2 linked regions of the Methylicorpusculum oleiharenae genome follow. Each later gene encodes a partner of the first gene's protein in a complex. Links are inferred from orthologs where the notes say so. Each region holds a gene or a part of one and is shown in the gene's direction. Other genes may lie near its edges.

Region 1 (8,804 bases):
TCGCTGATGATACTGTTATCCATCGTGTAATTGCCTTTCAGCCCGAACTGGTTCCTGTCGGTCAAGTTGTAAGTGCTAAAGCCATTAAAAAAGAAATTCTCACTGTCGATGTTGTCTCTCGCTTCGTAACGATTGATGTCGACCCTGGCGTCGCCAGCAATATCGTAAATTTCGGAGCGCACCCCGAATTTTGACTTGGCCGATAACGTCGCACCGAATGCCTCAAATTTATCATCGCTCTGCCTAAGCAATAAGTTGTCATCATAAAAAGTGCGCAAACTGGAAGACGGCTGCGCATACCATTCTCTTGCATGCCCCGGAAAAGGCAGCAAAGCCAGAACGAGCAGAACCGTTCCTATCGGAGTTCTTAGAAGGTGAGACGTCATATTCAAAAAACTATCCCTCGGGCAACCATTACCGTCATTGAATAATTGTAAAATTAAGGTACGACAATCACATCGCCAGGTTGCAATACTATATTTTGATGAAGATCATCTCCATCTTCGACGTCACCGTAACGGAATGGAATGGCTTCTTGTTGTCCATCGGCGTGGCGTCTTAGGATAACAATGTCGTTAACCGCCGAAAAAGGCGTCATTCCAGCAGCCATAGCTAACCCCTGCATCACATCCGTCGGTCTGTTGATAGGATATTCGCCGGGTTTATTGACTTTACCAATGACATACACCTTATTACCAAACAATTGCTTGGCTGAAACCGTCACAACCGGATCGGCAATATAATCAGCCAGCCGCTGACTGATGATAGATTCGATCTGCTCCAACGTTTTGCCTTGAGCCTGGATGTTTCCCGCTAAAGGAAACGAAATACCGCCATCCGGCCTGACGAGAACTTCTTGCAGCAAACCCTCTTCTTTCCAAACGGAAACAGTTAACACATCACCCGGCTCGACTTTGTATGTCCCAGGCTCATACCCCGCTTCCTCTGCTGTTGCTTGAGTTGTGCCAACCAGCAACAACGAAAAAACCAACCCAAAAAACCACGGCTTAAACTGCATTGAACGCTCCATAAGATCAGGCTTAAAAATTTATTATAGCTAATGATAAAGTCTTTTCTAAGACAGATGATAATCTGTTGAAAAGAGCTAACCCTTTATCGTTGATTTTTCCGGTTAAACAGCAAATTTCTGACGCTTAACACTCATTTATTTCCAAATGACTAAAATAGTGAACATTTAGAGCGCGTTGGCCGGGAGTGTGTTGTGCGCATTGACAAATGAATAGTACAAACACTATAGCAATTTTTTCTTTATTAAATCGCAGAATTGCTAACCGGCCATAAAAATGAATGTTTTCAGAACAGAATATCTTTAGGGGATATGATTGATTCGGGCACTATCCGATGATTACGCCGTCCCTTTATAATCCGGAAACTTTTTTGTTCAGTACTAAAAAAGCTTCTATTAATGCGATATTATTTGATTTTCCCTACCTTTTGCAGTGATTAAAACATAGAAATCTTAATGTTTCATTACAATAGCAGGGTAAATAATATCAGAATTACGCTTTCTCCATCGGCCAGGCTACTGTAAGACCAGGGTAAACGCATTAAAGTAATTAATATATCAATATGTTATTCGGTTGCTTAAAACGCATAGTCAATTTGGTTTAACTTATGGTGATCTTCCCTGGGTCCCGTTAGGCCGCGCCGAGCACTGGCGATTTTGCCGAGAATAGCCCGCTAGGGGAGCGGCAGGGCTGCCGCTCGTTTTCGGAGGGCTAGGGATAGCCCATCCGAAAACCCTCGGTAAAATCGTCAGCGCGCAGGATGCAGCGGCCTCCGGGTGTCTTTTCTTTTGGATACTTTTCTTTGGACAAGCAAAGACAAAATCGGCGGGATCGATTTTGAACAGCTTTAGCTTGCCCGAAGGGCGAAACCCAAGGATGGGTTTCGTAGCAGTATCGCGGTTGTCGGTCCGCGAACCGACTCCACTTAAGCGTCGCGATAGCGACACGAAGCCTTTTTTAAGTTTCAAATAAACCAAATCTTATAGTTGATCCGGAAAAAGGGATATTTTAACTATCTGATTTTCTACAGTGCTTTAATGCGTTTGCCCTTATTGTAAGACCCTAATTAATGCAACCGCTGAAGATTGGCGTAAGCCAGCATCAGCCATTTCATTCCGGCATCGCTGAAATTGATCTGCGCCCGTTCCTGATCGCCACTGCCATCAATTTGCAACACCACACCTTCCCCAAATTTTTCATGACTAACCCGCTGGCCCAACCTAAATGAAGCGGACGCTTTATTCGCATCAGACAGGGTCGAAACGGCTGTAACCGGACGGCTTATCTGAGCTCTTAGCCTCACTTCCTGCAGTGTATCGGCAGGAATCTCTTTTAAAAACCGCGACGGCCTGGGATTGGTTTCACGTCCGTAGATACGCCGTGATTCCGCATAAGTCAAAATCAATTGTTTCTTGGCCCGGGTCATGCCTACATAGCATAAGCGTCTTTCTTCTTCCAAACGTCCGGCATCTTCGACTGATTGCTGAGACGGAAACAAACCCTCTTCCATCCCCACGACAAAAACCAAATTGAATTCCAGTCCTTTGGCAGAGTGAAGCGTCATCAGCTGAACACAGTCTTCGAAATCGCCGCTCTGCATATCACCGGATTCCAAGGCAGCATGAGCCAAAAATAAATCGAGCTCGCCCATTTGTTCTTCGTTATCCTGATCAAAAACATAGGCTTTCGCCGCATTGACCAGCTCTTCCAGATTTTCTACGCGAGCCTCACCCTTATCACCTTTTTCTTTTTGATAGAATTCAAGCAAACCGGAATGCTCGACAACCCATTTGACTTTTTCAAAAAGCGGTAAGGATGCGGTCTCTGCCGCCATTTTGCCGATCAGCTTCAGAAAGCCCGCCAAAGCCCCGGACGCCCTGGGTGTCAACCGTTGCTGAGCAATTAATGCTTCGGTTGCCTGCCATAACGACAAGGGTTGATCTCGGGCAAACAGACGCAAATCATCCAGCGATTTTGCGCCTATGCCCCGCGTCGGTGTATTGACTACACGCTCAAATGAAGCATCATCTTCAGCATTGGCAATCAGCCGCAAATAAGCCAACGCATTTTTAACCTCGGCTCGTTCGAAAAAGCGTAAGCCCCCATAAACGCGGTAAGGCGTCCCGGTGTTCATCAACCGTTCTTCGAACTGACGGGATTGCGCATTGGAGCGATATAAAATCGCGATATCACTGCGCGCTCCGCCTTCGCTCACCCATTTTCGGATCCTTTCCACGACAAAATAGGCTTCGTCCTGTTCGTTGAATGCCGAATACAGTGAAATCAGATCGCCCAGACCGGAGTCGGTCCACAATTCTTTCCCCATCCGTCCTTCGTTGCGGGCAATCACATGGTTAGCGGCTTTTAATATGTGTCCGGTGGAGCGGTAATTCTGCTCCAGTTTAATGACCTTATGCCCCGGATAGTGCTGTTGAAATTGATAGATATTCTCTATCTTGGCACCGCGCCAGCCATAGATGGACTGATCATCATCGCCTACAACAAACAGATTATCCTTACCCCCGGTTAAAAGTCGCAACCAAGCGTATTGAATGGTGTTGGTATCCTGAAACTCGTCGACCAGCACCTGTAAAAACCGTGATTGATAAAACGCCAAGACATCAGGAACATCCCTCAGCAACTCATGAGCTCGCAGCAATAACTCGGCAAAGTCTACCAATCCCGATTGTTGACAAATTTCTTCATACATCCGGTAAACCGCCAACATTTGGCGAAGATAAAAATCGCCGGTATCGGCCATATGCCGGGCACGAACACCCTCGTCCTTTTGAGCATTGATATACCATTGGGCTTGTTTGGGCGGCCAGCGCGCATCATCCAGATTCAAGCTCTTTAAAATCCGTTTAATGACTCTGAGCTGATCATCCGAATCCATGACCTGAAATGATTCCGGCAATCCGGCCTGTTGCGCATGGCGTCTCAATAGCCGGTGCGCCAAGCCGTGAAAAGTACCAATCCACATGGCGCGCGCCGAAATACCTAGCAGGCTCTCAACACGCGTGCGCATTTCCGCTGCCGCCTTGTTTGTAAATGTGACCGCCAAAATGCTGTGCGGCGACACACCTTCCACCTGAATCAGCCAGGCAATGCGATGCACTAAAACCCGGGTCTTGCCGCTGCCCGCTCCTGCGAGCACCAAAATAGGCTTAAGGGGGGCAGAAACAGCTTGTCTCTGGGCATCGTTTAAAGGATCAATGATATTTGTAATGTCCATCTGTTATCGCTTGCACATTTTTTTTAGCTGTGTATATTTGAGGGCCAATTGAAGAAATGCCGGGTAAATTTTTCGCGTGAAATTACACTCGGTTACCAACGGCATTAATGGTTTGTTGTTGGAAATCAGATCGATGATTTATAGTCATCAATATTGGGTGTGCCTGGTTTGATTCGGGCACTATTGAACCTATTAACCATTGTTAATGATGTTTGTAAAAGGCTCAAAACTGTAACTGTTCATGATAGGCGCTAACCGTCTTCTGCGTCGGAGAAGCAATGGTCTTTCAGGAATAACAGTTGCCAATAATTTTAATAAAAAAACTAATGAGGGGTGATCATAATGAATTTTGATGTCAAGCGAATGGTTAAATTTGAACACAACATCGGCGTTCCGGAAAAGAAATATCGCATGTTTGGCGGCGCGGCTCTGGTTTTAGCCTCACTCTTTACCGCGAAGATACTGTTAATAATAGTGGGCATGATATTGATAGCCACAGCTTATTCAGGATGGTGTCCCGTTTATTCAGGGCTTAACAAAAGCACTCTGACTCCGGATTCCCCAGCGGCACCTGAAAGCTCAATTGAAGAATCAGAAAGTCATAAAGACTGATCAGCCTTCACACTACAGGGATGTAGTTCCTTCCTCGCCTTAAATCCAATCATTCTTCCTTGTTGTATTCACCTTCCAGCACCTGGGTATCCTTTTTTGAACCCGCCGTCCCTGAGAAAACGCTGCCGTCAATCAAGTGATTTTCAATGATGTAACGGGCGATTTTTCTGCGCAGTTGTGGCACCAAACAAATAAATCCCACTGCATCGGTAAAAAATCCGGGGGTTAACAGCAATGCTCCGGCAATCAGCAGTAAAGGCCCTTCGACCAGCTCATAAGCGGGAACAATGCCTTGCGCCATAGATGCCTGAAAGCGCTGCCAGGTCTCAAAACCTTGCCGTCTTAATAAGACCGCACCCAACACGGCCGTCAATACCACCAGAAGTACAGTAGGAAAAACACCCAACAGGCCGCCTACGGAAATTAACAGATAAATTTCAATAATCGGAATGAGCAGAATCAGCAAAAAAACGCCTTGGAAAGCTCTCATTAAAAACACCTTTTGATAAAGTCACGGGGTACAATATAAGGAGAACCCGATTTAATTTCCAGAACAATATTCTACCAACCCCCTCTTCAGGGTTTGCCATGTCCCAAAATTACCAGATTATTTTTTGTACCTGTCCTGATCAACAAACCGCAACAAAACTGGCCCATCTGTTGATAAATCAAAACCTGGCCGCCTGCGTCAACCTATTACCCGGCCTGACTTCGGTGTACCGGTGGCAAGATAAAATAGAAACAGCCAATGAACATTTATTACTGATCAAAACGCGCGCTGACTTTTACTCCCGCATCGCTAAGCTGATAAAGTGCCATCACCCCTATGAACTTCCCGAAATCATCGCGGTCACTGTCGACAATGGTGCACCTGACTACCTGCAATGGATCGATCAATGTTTAACTTCAGAATAATTTCTTTTTTGCTTTTATGTTTGATTGCTTTTAAGGCATCAGCCTTGGCAGAAAGTGATCTTTTGCCCGTTGAACAGGCATTCAAATTATCAGTCAAGGCGGCTGCGCGGGATAAGCTGATTGTCAGTTTTGAAATTGCTGAAGGCTATTATCTTTATCAAAATAAAATCCGGATGGAATCATTGACGCCTTCAATCAAGCTGGGCGAACCGGCTTTTCCTGAAGGTCACACTTATAACGACGAATTTTTCGGCGAGGTCATCACGCACCGGCAAGCCATTGATATCGCCGTACCTATCAGTCAGATTGATACAACGTCCACCTCTTTACAACTTCTGGTTCAACATCAGGGGTGTGCGGATGCCGGGATCTGTTATCCTCCGCAAAAAACAACGCTGACTATCGCCATTCCCGGTGCCATGCAATCGACCGGCATCCCGCCATCGGCAAACGCCCTGATCAATAGCTTGGGGACCATCAAGCAACGCTTTTTCCAGGATGAACTACTGCCACCGGATGAGGCATTTCCATTTTTCGCAACAGTTGCAGCCCCTGACCGGCTGGAGCTGACCTGGCAAATTGCTGACGGTTATTATTTGTACCGAGAAAAATTTCAGCTGGAAATCATAGGTGCAGAGGATGTAAAGCTGGGCGCTTTTGAGTTACCGCATGGCAAACAGCAATTTGACGAGGCTTTTGGCGAGGTGGAAACCCTATACGGAGAATTGAAGCTCAGTATTCCGCTCATCAGAACGACCGCCGCCGCTCAAGCTATTAAATTAAAGGCTAAATTCCAGGGGTGCGCCGACCGGGGCGTCTGTTACCCGCCCATGGAGAAAATCGTTGAACTGAACTTGCCTGTGCTGCCGGTAATATCTGCTCCGGCAGAGGCGGCAAAACCGGGCAATACCACCTTGTCTGAACAGGACAGTATTGTGTCATCCATGCAACATGACAGTTTCTGGCTGACCCTGGCGAGTTTTTTGGGTTTTGGACTGCTGCTGGCTTTCACACCGTGCATTTTTCCGATGATACCTATTCTTTCCGGCATTATCGTCGGCCAAGGCCATCCGCTTTCGACGAGAAGAGCTTTCATGCTTTCTTTAAGCTACGTTGTCGCTTCAGCAGCGACTTATACGCTCTTTGGCGTTTTGGCGGCTTTATTCGGCAGTAATCTGCAAGCCACGTTTCAGCAACCCTGGATCGTCGGCACATTCAGCGCCATCTTTATCTTGCTCGCCTTGTCGATGTTCGGTTTTTACCAGCTGGAACTCCCCAAATCACTGCAAGCCAAAATCCATGACTCCAGCAATCAACATCGCGATGGCTCACTTTGGGGTGCGGCCATCATGGGTTCGCTATCATCGCTGATCGTTGGGCCGTGCGTTGCGGCTCCACTGGCCGGTGCTTTGATTTATATCGGTCAGACCGGCGATGCGGTCCTGGGCGGATCGGCGTTATTCGCAATGGGCTTCGGCATGGGCATCCCTTTGCTACTGGTCGGTGCTTCGGCAGGAAAACTGCTTCCCAAAGCGGGCCGCTGGCTTAATTCAACGAAAGCGGTGTTCGGGGTCATCATGCTGGCTATGGCGTTATGGATGCTTGAACGGATCATCGCACCTTCAGTTGCGATGTTTTTCTGGGCTATTCTGCTGATAATCCCTGCGATTTACCTCAATGCCATTGATCCTTTGCCTGAAAATGCAGGCGGCTGGCACAAACTGTGGAAAGGAACCGGCGTCGTCATGCTCATTTACGGGGTTTTATTATTGATTGGCTTAAGCGCAGGCAATCATAATCCGCTCAAGCCACTGGAAAACTTAAACATCGCTCAAGCCAATGCGGCGACTCCTGCGGCTCAAAAAAACCTGTTTCAACGCATCGGCTCCCTTCAGGAATTAGAACGCCAAATCGATCTGGCAAACGCCAACAACCAAATGGTTATGCTGGATTTTTATGCTGACTGGTGCATTTCCTGTAAAGAGATGGAAAACTACACCTTCACCGATACTGCAGTCAGGGCGCAATTATCACGATTCGTACTTTTACAAGCAGATGTGACTCAAAACTCCGAAGCGGACCAAGCTTTACTGAAGAAATTCAATCTTATCGGACCGCCCGCTATTTTATTTTTTGGCCCCGGCCATCAAGAAAAAATCAATCGTCGCATTATCGGTTATCAGGATGCTGAAACCTTTATAAAATCCTTGCAGCAGGTTAACTGATGAAACAATCCCTGATCATCCTGGCTATCGCTTTCTGCGCGTTAGCGGCCGGAATTTATGTCAATCAACTCACTGATAACCAAAGCAGAGTTGACACACCGGCCTTACCTGACTTCAGTTTTCCGGATTTAGCGGGCAGGACACACAGCTTGACCGAATGGCACGGCAAGATAATCGTGGTGAACTTTTGGGCAACCTGGTGTCCGCCTTGCCGAAAGGAAATCCCGGAGTTTGTCGAGTTACAAAAAGAATACGGTGAACAAGGACTGCAATTTGTCGGCATTGCACTTGAAGAAAAAGAAACCGTTGCGGCGTATCTCAATACCCTGGAAACCAATTATCCTATGCTTATCGGCGGCGATCAGGCCATGGCACTGGCCCAGCAAATGGGCAATATTGCCGGCATTCTCCCCTTCAGCCTGGTCTTTAACCGGGATGGCCAGCTCATTCACAGGCAGGCCGGTCCTTTTTCAAAAGAAGATCTCATCAAACTGATCAAGCCTCTGCTTTAAATCCGTCTTTAATTTCAATAGCGCCTGAGCCGGAAACACATGATGCGTTGCAAGGGAAAGTCATTTTCACAGCCGCTGACATAGCCGCGATTTAACGAATTTTCTTTGACGAAAGACATAGTTATAGACAAATTCACGTAAATTAGGGAAAATTGGCTGATAATTATAATAATTTTCAAACCTTACCTTAATGTCTAAAATTTTCGTCCTCAATGGACCTAATCTAAATTTACTGGGCGTCCGAGAACCATCACTTTATGGCCATCAGACCCTGAAA
Region 2 (8,702 bases), 880 kb from region 1 along the record:
TTTTGTAGAAGAATCAGAATCCGCTTCAGCTGAATAAAGTTTGATTTAAAGCGAATTGCACACAAAGTTCAAGAAACTTGAAAATTAATAACTTACGCATCCCAGTCAGTTTTTTCATAACTGTTCAAGGCGTTTAACGAGCTATGCAATTGTTTGCGAAACGCTGGCGATGGTCAGAAATACCAGGCTGTTGTGGAAATTATAAAAGTCATGATCTTTAATGTGTAATTCCTGATTTGACGTTTAACACAGCATCATGAACGCCTCCTCATGGGAGGCGTTTTTACAGTTAAGAAATTTGAGGAAGAGTAATAATGAGTATTAGTGCAGGCATGGTTAAAGAACTGCGGGAAAGAACCGGTTCAGGGATGATGGAATGCAAAAAAGCATTGGTTGAAGCAAATGGAGATCTGGAGCTCGCAATCGAAAACATGCGTAAAGCCGGCTTAGCCAAAGCCGATAAAAAATCCGGTCGTATAGCGGCTGAAGGACTGATCGGAGCTAAAATCGCAAGTGACGGCAAAACCGCAGCGATCGTCGATCTTAACTGCGAAACCGATTTTGTTGCCAAGGGTGAAGATTTCATCGGTTTCCTGAACAACATCGCAACTGCATTGTTGACTTCAGACGTTGAAACGCCTGAACAACTTCAGGAAATGAAGCTGGAATCCGGCAAAACAGTGGATGAAGTGCGTCGTGAGTTAATCGCCAAATTAGGTGAAAATATTACCATTAGACGCTTTGAAACTTACAAATTATCTGAGGGCGGTGCTTCATGCTATCTGCATGGAAGCAAAATTGGCGTATTGGTAGAATTGGCCAAAGCCGATGATGCCTTGGGTAAAGACATTGCCATGCACGTTGCTGCCTGCAAACCGGTTTGTGTATCGGATGACCAGGTTTCTCAGGACGAGATCAATAAAGAAAAAGACATTTTCTCGGCGCAAGCACTGGAAAGTGGCAAACCTGCCGAGATTATCGAAAAGATGATCAGTGGCCGGATTAGCAAATTTTTGGCCGAGATTACCCTGTTAGGCCAACCTTTTGTAAAAGACGACAAAACTACGGTAGGCCAGTTGCTGAAATCTAAAGGCAATAGCGTCATTCGTTTTACCCGTTTTGAAGTCGGCGAAGGTATCGAGAAAAAAGAAGAGAATTTTGCTGAAGAAGTAATGGCTCAAGTTAGAGGCGCTTAATTCAATTCAATCCCCGCGTGACTGCGGGGATTTACTTAAATGACTAATCACCCTATGTGACTATGACAAAACTTATCTGCCAAAGAATTTTATTAAAATTAAGCGGTGAAGCATTGATGAGCGAGAAGGGAGGCAGCATCGATGCAGAAATTGTCAAACGATTGGCCACCGAAATAAAGGAGCTATGTGAAGCAGGTATAGAAGTCGGTTTGGTTATTGGCGGCGGTAACATTTTACGAGGCGCCCAAAAAGCATCTGAAGGCTTGGATCGGGTTACCGGTGATCAGATGGGAATGCTGGCCACGGTGATCAATGCCTTGGCTATGCAGGATGCGCTGGAATTTTTAGGTTTACAAGTGCGCGTAATGTCGGCGCTAAAGATTAATCAGGTTTGCGAGGACTATATTCGCCGCAGAGCTGTCAGGCATTTGGAAAAAGGCCGCGTGGTTATTTTTGCTGCCGGAACCGGTAATCCCTTTTTTACGACCGACTCGGCAGCCAGTCTCAGGGCCATTGAAATCAATGCGCAACTGATGATTAAGGCGACCAAAGTAAAAGGCGTTTATTCTGCAGATCCCGAAAAAGTCAAAGATGCCCAATTCTATTCAAGACTGACATACGATGATGCATTGGATCAGCGACTGAATGTAATGGATACGACAGCCTTGGTTTTATGCCGTGACAACAATTTGCCTATGCGGGTTATGAATATATTCGAACAAGGTGCCGTGATGAGGCTGATGCAGGGCGAAGACATTGGTTCTCTAATTGAACGTTGAAAGAGGATTTTAGAATGATAAGTGATATTCAACAGGATGCAGCGAAAAGGATGGGTAAAAGCGTGGAAGCATTGCTCCATGATTTCGCAAAAATAAGAACAGGACGTGCACACCCCAGTTTATTGGATCAGGTCAGTGTTTCTTATTATGGCGTGCCCACGCCATTGTCTCAGGTCGCCAACATAGCGATAGAAGATGCACGGACATTGGCAGTGACTCCCTGGGAACGAAACATGGTGCAAGCGATTGAAAAAGCCATCATGACTTCGGATCTGGGTTTGAATCCTTCAACGAATGGGTCGGTCATTCGTTTACCTTTACCGGCTTTGACTGAAGAGCGCCGTCGCGATTTGGTGAAAGTGGTTAGGCATGAAGCTGAAAATGGACGCGTTGCCATACGCAATATTCGCCGTGATGCAAATTCTTTAATTAAAGAAGCGTTAAAAGATAAAAAGATTTCAGAAGACGACGCCAGAGCGGCAGAAGAGAAAATCCAAAAACTGACCGATCAATACATCAAAGATATTGAGAAACATCTGGAAGTTAAAGAAGCGGATTTATTGTCTATCTAAAAGGATAAATATATGTCTGCTGATGCATCGACATCCCTACCGTCAGAGTCAAATCCTCGCCATATCGCCATTATTATGGATGGTAACGGCCGCTGGGCGCAAAAACGAATGATGCCGCGCGCCATGGGGCACAAAGCCGGTGTCAAGGCGGTCAGGGCCATCGTCGATTATTGTGCCCGGCACAACATTGAGGTGCTGACCTTGTTCGCGTTCAGTAGTGAAAATTGGCGGAGGCCGGTTGAAGAGGTGTCGATGCTGATGAGTTTGTTTATTTCGACATTACAAAAAGAAATTAACAAGCTCGATAAAAATAACGTGCGTGTTCGTTTTATCGGCGATAGAGCGGCATTTTCAGAGCAATTACGGTCAAAGATCACTGAAGGTGAAATTCAAACTCAAAATAATACGGGTTTGACCTTGGTCGTCGCTGCCAATTACGGTGGACGATGGGATTTGTCTCAGGCTTTTCAGAAGATAGCGGGCAAAGTCAGTGAAGGCGAACTGTTAATCCAGAATGTTGACGAACAGTGTATCGATCAGCATTTATCCACAGCAGACCTTCCTGAACCGGATTTGTTTATCAGAACCGGTGGAGAGCAGCGGGTCAGCAATTTTCTTTTGTGGCAACTGGCTTACACCGAACTTTATTTTACGCCTACGCTTTGGCCGGACTTTAATCAGAACGCCTTGGAAGAGGCCATTAAAAGTTTTAAAACGCGTCAACGCCGATTTGGCCATACCGGTGAACAAGTGCTTAATAAAACAATTACCTTATAACAACAATTACTATAAAAATGTTAAAACAACGCATCCTGACGGCTCTCATACTTATACCCTTGGTGGTTCTTGCTGTTTACTTAATGCCGGTGCCTTACTTTGTTTTATTGGTTGGGCTGATCGTACTGCTGGCAGGCTGGGAATGGACTGCACTGGTAGGCATTAATTGCTGGACAGGCCGGATATTGTTTCAAGTCGGCCTGATTTTACCGATGCTGGGCATCTATTTCTGGACCTACATTTTGGAGTTTGCGGCCCAATTAACCAATTTTCCGGAAATAAGAACCCAATCCGGGATTATTGAGTGGTTAGTGGTGCTTCCTGTGCTGTTTTGGCTGTTGGTCATGGTTCTTATCAGAAATACGCCGGAGGCCTTTTTAAATCTTAAGGTAAAACTGTCCTATAAAGGGCTGATCGGCTGGTTTATTCTGCTCTCTGCCTGGATGTTTTTCTATCGTTTGAAAGCATTCTATGGCGCGGATATGGCCATGTACTTTTTAGTTCTGATTTGGCTGGCTGATATAGCGGCTTATTTTACCGGTAAAAAATACGGTGATAGAAAATTAGCCCCTGTAATCAGTCCGGGTAAAACGTTGGCGGGCTTTTACGGCGCATTAGTTAGTGCTGTAGTCAGCGCTATTGTGGTGAGTTTGATTTTTGAGTTTCACCTGATTGTGCTATCTGATTTCATATTGCTGTCAGTTCTGACGGTACTTATTTCTATTTATGGCGACCTGTTCATCAGTGTCGTAAAACGCCAGGGCGGATTTAAAGACAGTGGTTCATTATTGCCTGGACACGGTGGCATTCTGGACAGAATCGACAGCATTATTGCTGCGGCACCCTTTTTCTATGCCGGGATTTACCTGATGGGAGGTCAAATCTGATGAAAGGCATCTGTGTTCTCGGAGCTACTGGATCAATTGGTGTCAGCACATTGGATGTTGCGGCAAGGCATAAGGATTTATACAAAGTCATCGCACTCACTGCTAACAACAATATCGATACGTTGTACGAACAATGTCTGGTGCACACGCCCGAGTATGTTGTGGTCGTCGACGAAAACAATGCCAAATTGTTTGCAGAGCGTATTTCAACTTCAGCTATTGATGGCATCAAGGTTCTGTCAGGTGCCGATGCATTGGAAACCGTTGCAACACTGGATCAGGTTGATTCCGTAATGGCGGCCATTGTCGGGGCTGCGGGTCTTTTACCCAGTCTGGCGGCAGCCAAAGCAGGAAAAACGGTTTTACTGGCCAACAAAGAAGCCCTGGTGATGTCCGGAGACCTGTTCATGCATGCGGTGAGAGATTGCGGCGCGCACCTGCTACCCATTGATAGCGAACATAATGCTATTTTTCAATGTATGCCGGCCCATTATGTTTCAGGCCATTCCGCTAAAAGCGTCCGCCGCATTCTGTTGACGGCATCAGGCGGCCCTTTTAGAACGATGCCTCTGGACAAACTCAAGTACGTTACTCCTGAACAAGCGGTTGCTCATCCAAACTGGGATATGGGCCGGAAAATATCGGTGGATTCGGCGACCATGATGAATAAGGGGCTAGAGTTAATCGAAGCCTGCTTGTTGTTCAACATGAAGCCAGAACAAATACAAGTTGTGATCCATCCCCAAAGCGTCATTCACTCCATGGTCGATTATGTCGATGGGACTGTCCTGGCACAAATGGGTAATCCCGATATGCGGATTCCTATTGCCCATGCCATGGCCTGGCCGGAGCGATTCGATTCAGGCGCGGCGCCTCTTAATATCTTCGATGTCAAACATATGGATTTTGAAGCGCCGGATCTTGATCGCTTTCCGTGCTTGAGATTAGCCATTGAAGCTATCAATGCCGGAGGCGTCATGCCTGCAGTATTGAATGCCGCTAATGAAATTGCGGTAGAGGCATTTTTAAACGAACAGATCCGGTTTACCGATATTCCTGTCGTCATCGAGAAAACCATGCAGTCATTTGAGGTGAGCGAAGGGGATACGCTGGAAAAAGTGCTGTCTATAGACAGTCAGGCCCGGGATGTAGCCAGGCAAAATCTGTTGTCGTTGGCTAACTGAACGCGTTGATGCATACCTTATTCTATTTTATCCTTGCCATCGGTATTCTTGTTTCCTTTCATGAATTCGGCCATTTCTGGGTAGCACGTAAAGCTGGCGTCAAAGTACTGAGGTTTTCAGTCGGGTTCGGTAAAGTGTTGTGGTCTTACAGAAAGACACCCGATTCTACCGAATATGTCATTTCGGCTATCCCTCTGGGTGGTTATGTGAAAATGGTAGACGAAAGAGAGGGGGAAGTTGCAACTTCAGACTTGCCTTTTGCTTTTAACCGTCAATCCATTCTCGCCCGTTCCGCGATTGTTGCCGCAGGTCCGGTGTTTAATTTCATCCTTGCCATAGCGCTGTTTTGGTTTGTGCTGATGATGGGCGAAACCGGGTTACGTCCGATTGTTGGCCAAATAATGCCTGAAACGCTGGCGGCACAAGCCGGTTTTGTTGAGAAAGATGAGATTGTTGCCGTAAGCGGAGAAACGGTAAAAACCTGGAGTGAAGTGATGGAAATGATATTTTCATCAGCCGCCCAACCGGCCTCTGACGGACTCAGTATTGAAGTAAAAAGCGCTGACGACGAGCGCCAGACCAAGGTGTTGCAAATACCCGAGGTATTACAGAAAAATCCTGAACAGCTGTATGAAAAACTGGGATTGGTACCCTGGATGCCGCCCATTAAAGCTGTTTTCGGCAAGGTGCTTGAGGGTAAACCTGCAGAAAAAGCCGGCTTGAAGAGCGGTGATGTCTTACTGATAGCGGATGAAGTTTCAATTGAAAACTGGATGCAATGGGTTGACTATGTCAAGGAACGCCCCGATACGCCGATTGAGCTGACGCTCGAACGTGAAGGCGTTGAGCTCAAATTGACTATTACGCCTGAGAAAGTTGAAGAAAATGGCGTGGCAGTTGGTAAAATTGGCGCCGCTGCATTGATACCCGAAGATCTGATTGCCTCTTTACAGGTCACACATTCATTATCACCCTGGCCTGCAATGCAGACCGCCGTATCGAGAACTACCTTTTTTTCAAAGGTTACATTAAAGATGATGGGGCATATGTTGATCGGCAACGCATCGGTCAAAAATCTGAGCGGACCTATCAGTATTGCCCAGTTTGCCGGTATTTCTGCCGAGAGAGGTTTGGTTGAGTTTTTGTCATTTCTGGCAAAAATCAGTATCAGTTTGGCGGTACTTAATCTCTTGCCTATTCCTGTCCTGGACGGCGGGCACTTACTTTTTTTTGCTATTGAAGCCGTAAAAGGCAGTCCAGTCAGCGAAAAAGTCCAGCTTGTATTTCAACAAGCGGGCATTCTGTTACTCCTGTCCCTCATGGCCTTGGCCATGTTTTTGGACTTGGAACGCTTGTTTCAGTAAATTGCTTTGTAACAGCGCAAAAAGTTATGAACGATAACTTTTTCTAGTAGTCCATTACCGAAATTAACTTACCTGGAAGAGTCATGCAGCAACTTATCAGAACCCTAATGCTAACCGGTGCCGTATTAAGCGCTTCTATGGTGAGCGCCGATGAAAACGCGATCAAAGAGTCATTGAAAAAATCAATGCCTTCAATTAATCCCGAGTCTATCCAGCCTTCTGAAATTAAAGGTTTGTACGAAGTCGTGGTTGGCGCAAATATCTTTTACATGTCAGAAGATGGTAAATATCTGTTACAAGGGCGTTTAGTCGATGTGGCGGCAAGAACCGATTTGACGGAAGTCAAAATGTCTCAAACGCGGAAAAATGCATTGGCAAAATTGGGTGAAGATCAAATGATCGTCTTTAAACCCAAGGAAAGTAAGTACAAGGTCTTTATATTTACCGATATTGACTGCGGCTATTGTCGGAAGCTGCATTCCGAAATTGATCAATACATGGCAGAAGGCATAACCATTCAATATCTTTTCTTTCCCCGTTCAGGCAAAGATACCGATTCTTACAAAAAAGCAGTATCGGTCTGGTGTGCCAGTGACAGAAATGCGGCTTTGACCAAAGCGAAAAAAGGCGAAAACATCGAAGCTAAAGACTGCACACATCCGGTGGATGCTCACATGCAGTTAGGTGTTGAATTTGAAGCACGCGGCACGCCGATGATTGTGACTGAAAACGGCAGTGTGTATCCCGGCTATCTCCCGGCAAAACAACTGGTTGAAGTATTGCGCGAAGAAAAAGGCCAGTAGATCCAAATTATACCTTTCGCACTTCATTTTTGGCAGTGCCTAGGAGGCAACGGGTTGTTCGGCATAGGTCTACAGGGATGGTTTACGGCTTCCTTTGACGGGCACCCCGGTGCCGAATTTCGATCTACGATGGTCATATATGCATAGCATCCGGAAACAGGTTTCAAAAATGGTTTCCGGATAACTGTTAAAAAAAATACCGGTTCATCCAAGCTTGGTTAAGCCGGTTGCAATTTTCCTTAAATCATCCCCTTAAGCCGGTAAAGCAATTCCAATGCTTGACGTGGACTCAGTTGATCAGGATCCAGTTCTGACAGTAAAGAAACGGCCGGGTGATATTCCTTGCCGGTAAATAAGTCGAGTTGCTGGTTGCCTGCTCCGGCTTGTTGTTCCAGATAAGCGGTATTTTCCAGATGATGTAATTTTTGTTTGGCTTTATCGATGACAACAGCCGGGACACCAGCTAGCGAAGCGACCTGTAATCCGTAGCTTTGACTTGCGGGGCCCTCTTTAACCGCATGCAGAAAAATAATCTTATCGCCATGCTCCATTGCTTCAAGGTGTACGTTGTGAATGGTTTTTTGTTCTTCTGCCAAAGCCGTCAGTTCAAAATAATGCGTGGCAAACAGCGTAAACGCTTTAGTGATTTTGGCTAAATAGTCGGCGCAGGCCCAGGCTAACGATAGGCCGTCAAACGTGCTGGTGCCCCGGCCAATCTCATCCATCAGGATCAGGCTTTTATCAGTGGCGTTATGCAAAATATTGGCGGTTTCCGACATCTCCACCATAAAAGTCGAGCGACCGCTGGCCAGATCATCCGATGCGCCGATACGGGTAAATACTTTATCGATGGGGCCGCAGCTAAAGGATTTGGCCGGGACAAAACAGCCGATATGCGCCATCAAAACGATCAATGCGGTTTGCCTCATATAAGTCGATTTACCGCCCATATTGGGGCCGGTAATGACCAGCATTTTGCGTTGACTGCCCAGGTTAAGGTCATTGGCGACAAATGGAACGGCGGAGACTTGTTCGACTACCAAATGGCGGCCGCTGTCTATCTGTATGCCTGTTTTTTGCGTCAGTAAAGGCTTGATGAGATTCAACGTATCGGCGCGTTCAGCAAAATTGACCAGTACA

Evidence for each region.
Region 2: the proteins of dsbD (region 1) and GO003_RS13580 are in contact, whole or in part, in a crystal structure (PDB 1JZD), measured with the Escherichia coli proteins. The link is inferred for Methylicorpusculum oleiharenae from one-to-one orthologs.

The regions. Positions count from the first base shown.
Region 1 is NZ_WUTY02000001.1:2,129,152-2,137,955, reverse strand. The notes cover bases 5,437-8,424. They hold dsbD (protein-disulfide reductase DsbD), read left to right. Parts: upstream 5,437-5,834; coding sequence 5,835-8,015; downstream 8,016-8,424. Other genes in these bases: GO003_RS09775 (TlpA family protein disulfide reductase), read left to right, coding at 8,015-8,424; cutA (divalent-cation tolerance protein CutA), read left to right, coding at 5,464-5,790. Also shown: GO003_RS09810 (porin family protein), read right to left, coding at 1-386; GO003_RS09805 (polysaccharide biosynthesis/export family protein), read right to left, coding at 440-1,018; uvrD (DNA helicase II), read right to left, coding at 2,095-4,263; GO003_RS09795 (YgaP family membrane protein), read left to right, coding at 4,606-4,875; GO003_RS09790 (FxsA family protein), read right to left, coding at 4,925-5,365; more of GO003_RS09775, read left to right, coding at 8,425-8,527; aroQ (type II 3-dehydroquinate dehydratase), read left to right, coding at 8,718-8,804. UniProt on the Escherichia coli protein: Required to facilitate the formation of correct disulfide bonds in some periplasmic proteins and for the assembly of the periplasmic c-type cytochromes.
Region 2 is NZ_WUTY02000001.1:3,005,452-3,014,153, forward strand. The notes cover bases 5,817-8,702. They hold GO003_RS13580 (disulfide isomerase DsbC N-terminal domain-containing protein), read left to right. Parts: upstream 5,817-6,842; coding sequence 6,843-7,562; downstream 7,563-8,702. Other genes in these bases: rseP (RIP metalloprotease RseP), read left to right, coding at 5,817-6,759; mutS (DNA mismatch repair protein MutS), read right to left, coding at 7,802-8,702. Also shown: rpsB (30S ribosomal protein S2), read left to right, coding at 1-37; tsf (translation elongation factor Ts), read left to right, coding at 315-1,196; pyrH (UMP kinase), read left to right, coding at 1,259-1,975; frr (ribosome recycling factor), read left to right, coding at 1,990-2,547; GO003_RS13560 (isoprenyl transferase), read left to right, coding at 2,560-3,324; GO003_RS13565 (phosphatidate cytidylyltransferase), read left to right, coding at 3,342-4,211; ispC (1-deoxy-D-xylulose-5-phosphate reductoisomerase), read left to right, coding at 4,211-5,395; more of rseP, read left to right, coding at 5,404-5,816. UniProt on the Escherichia coli protein: Acts as a disulfide isomerase, interacting with incorrectly folded proteins to correct non-native disulfide bonds.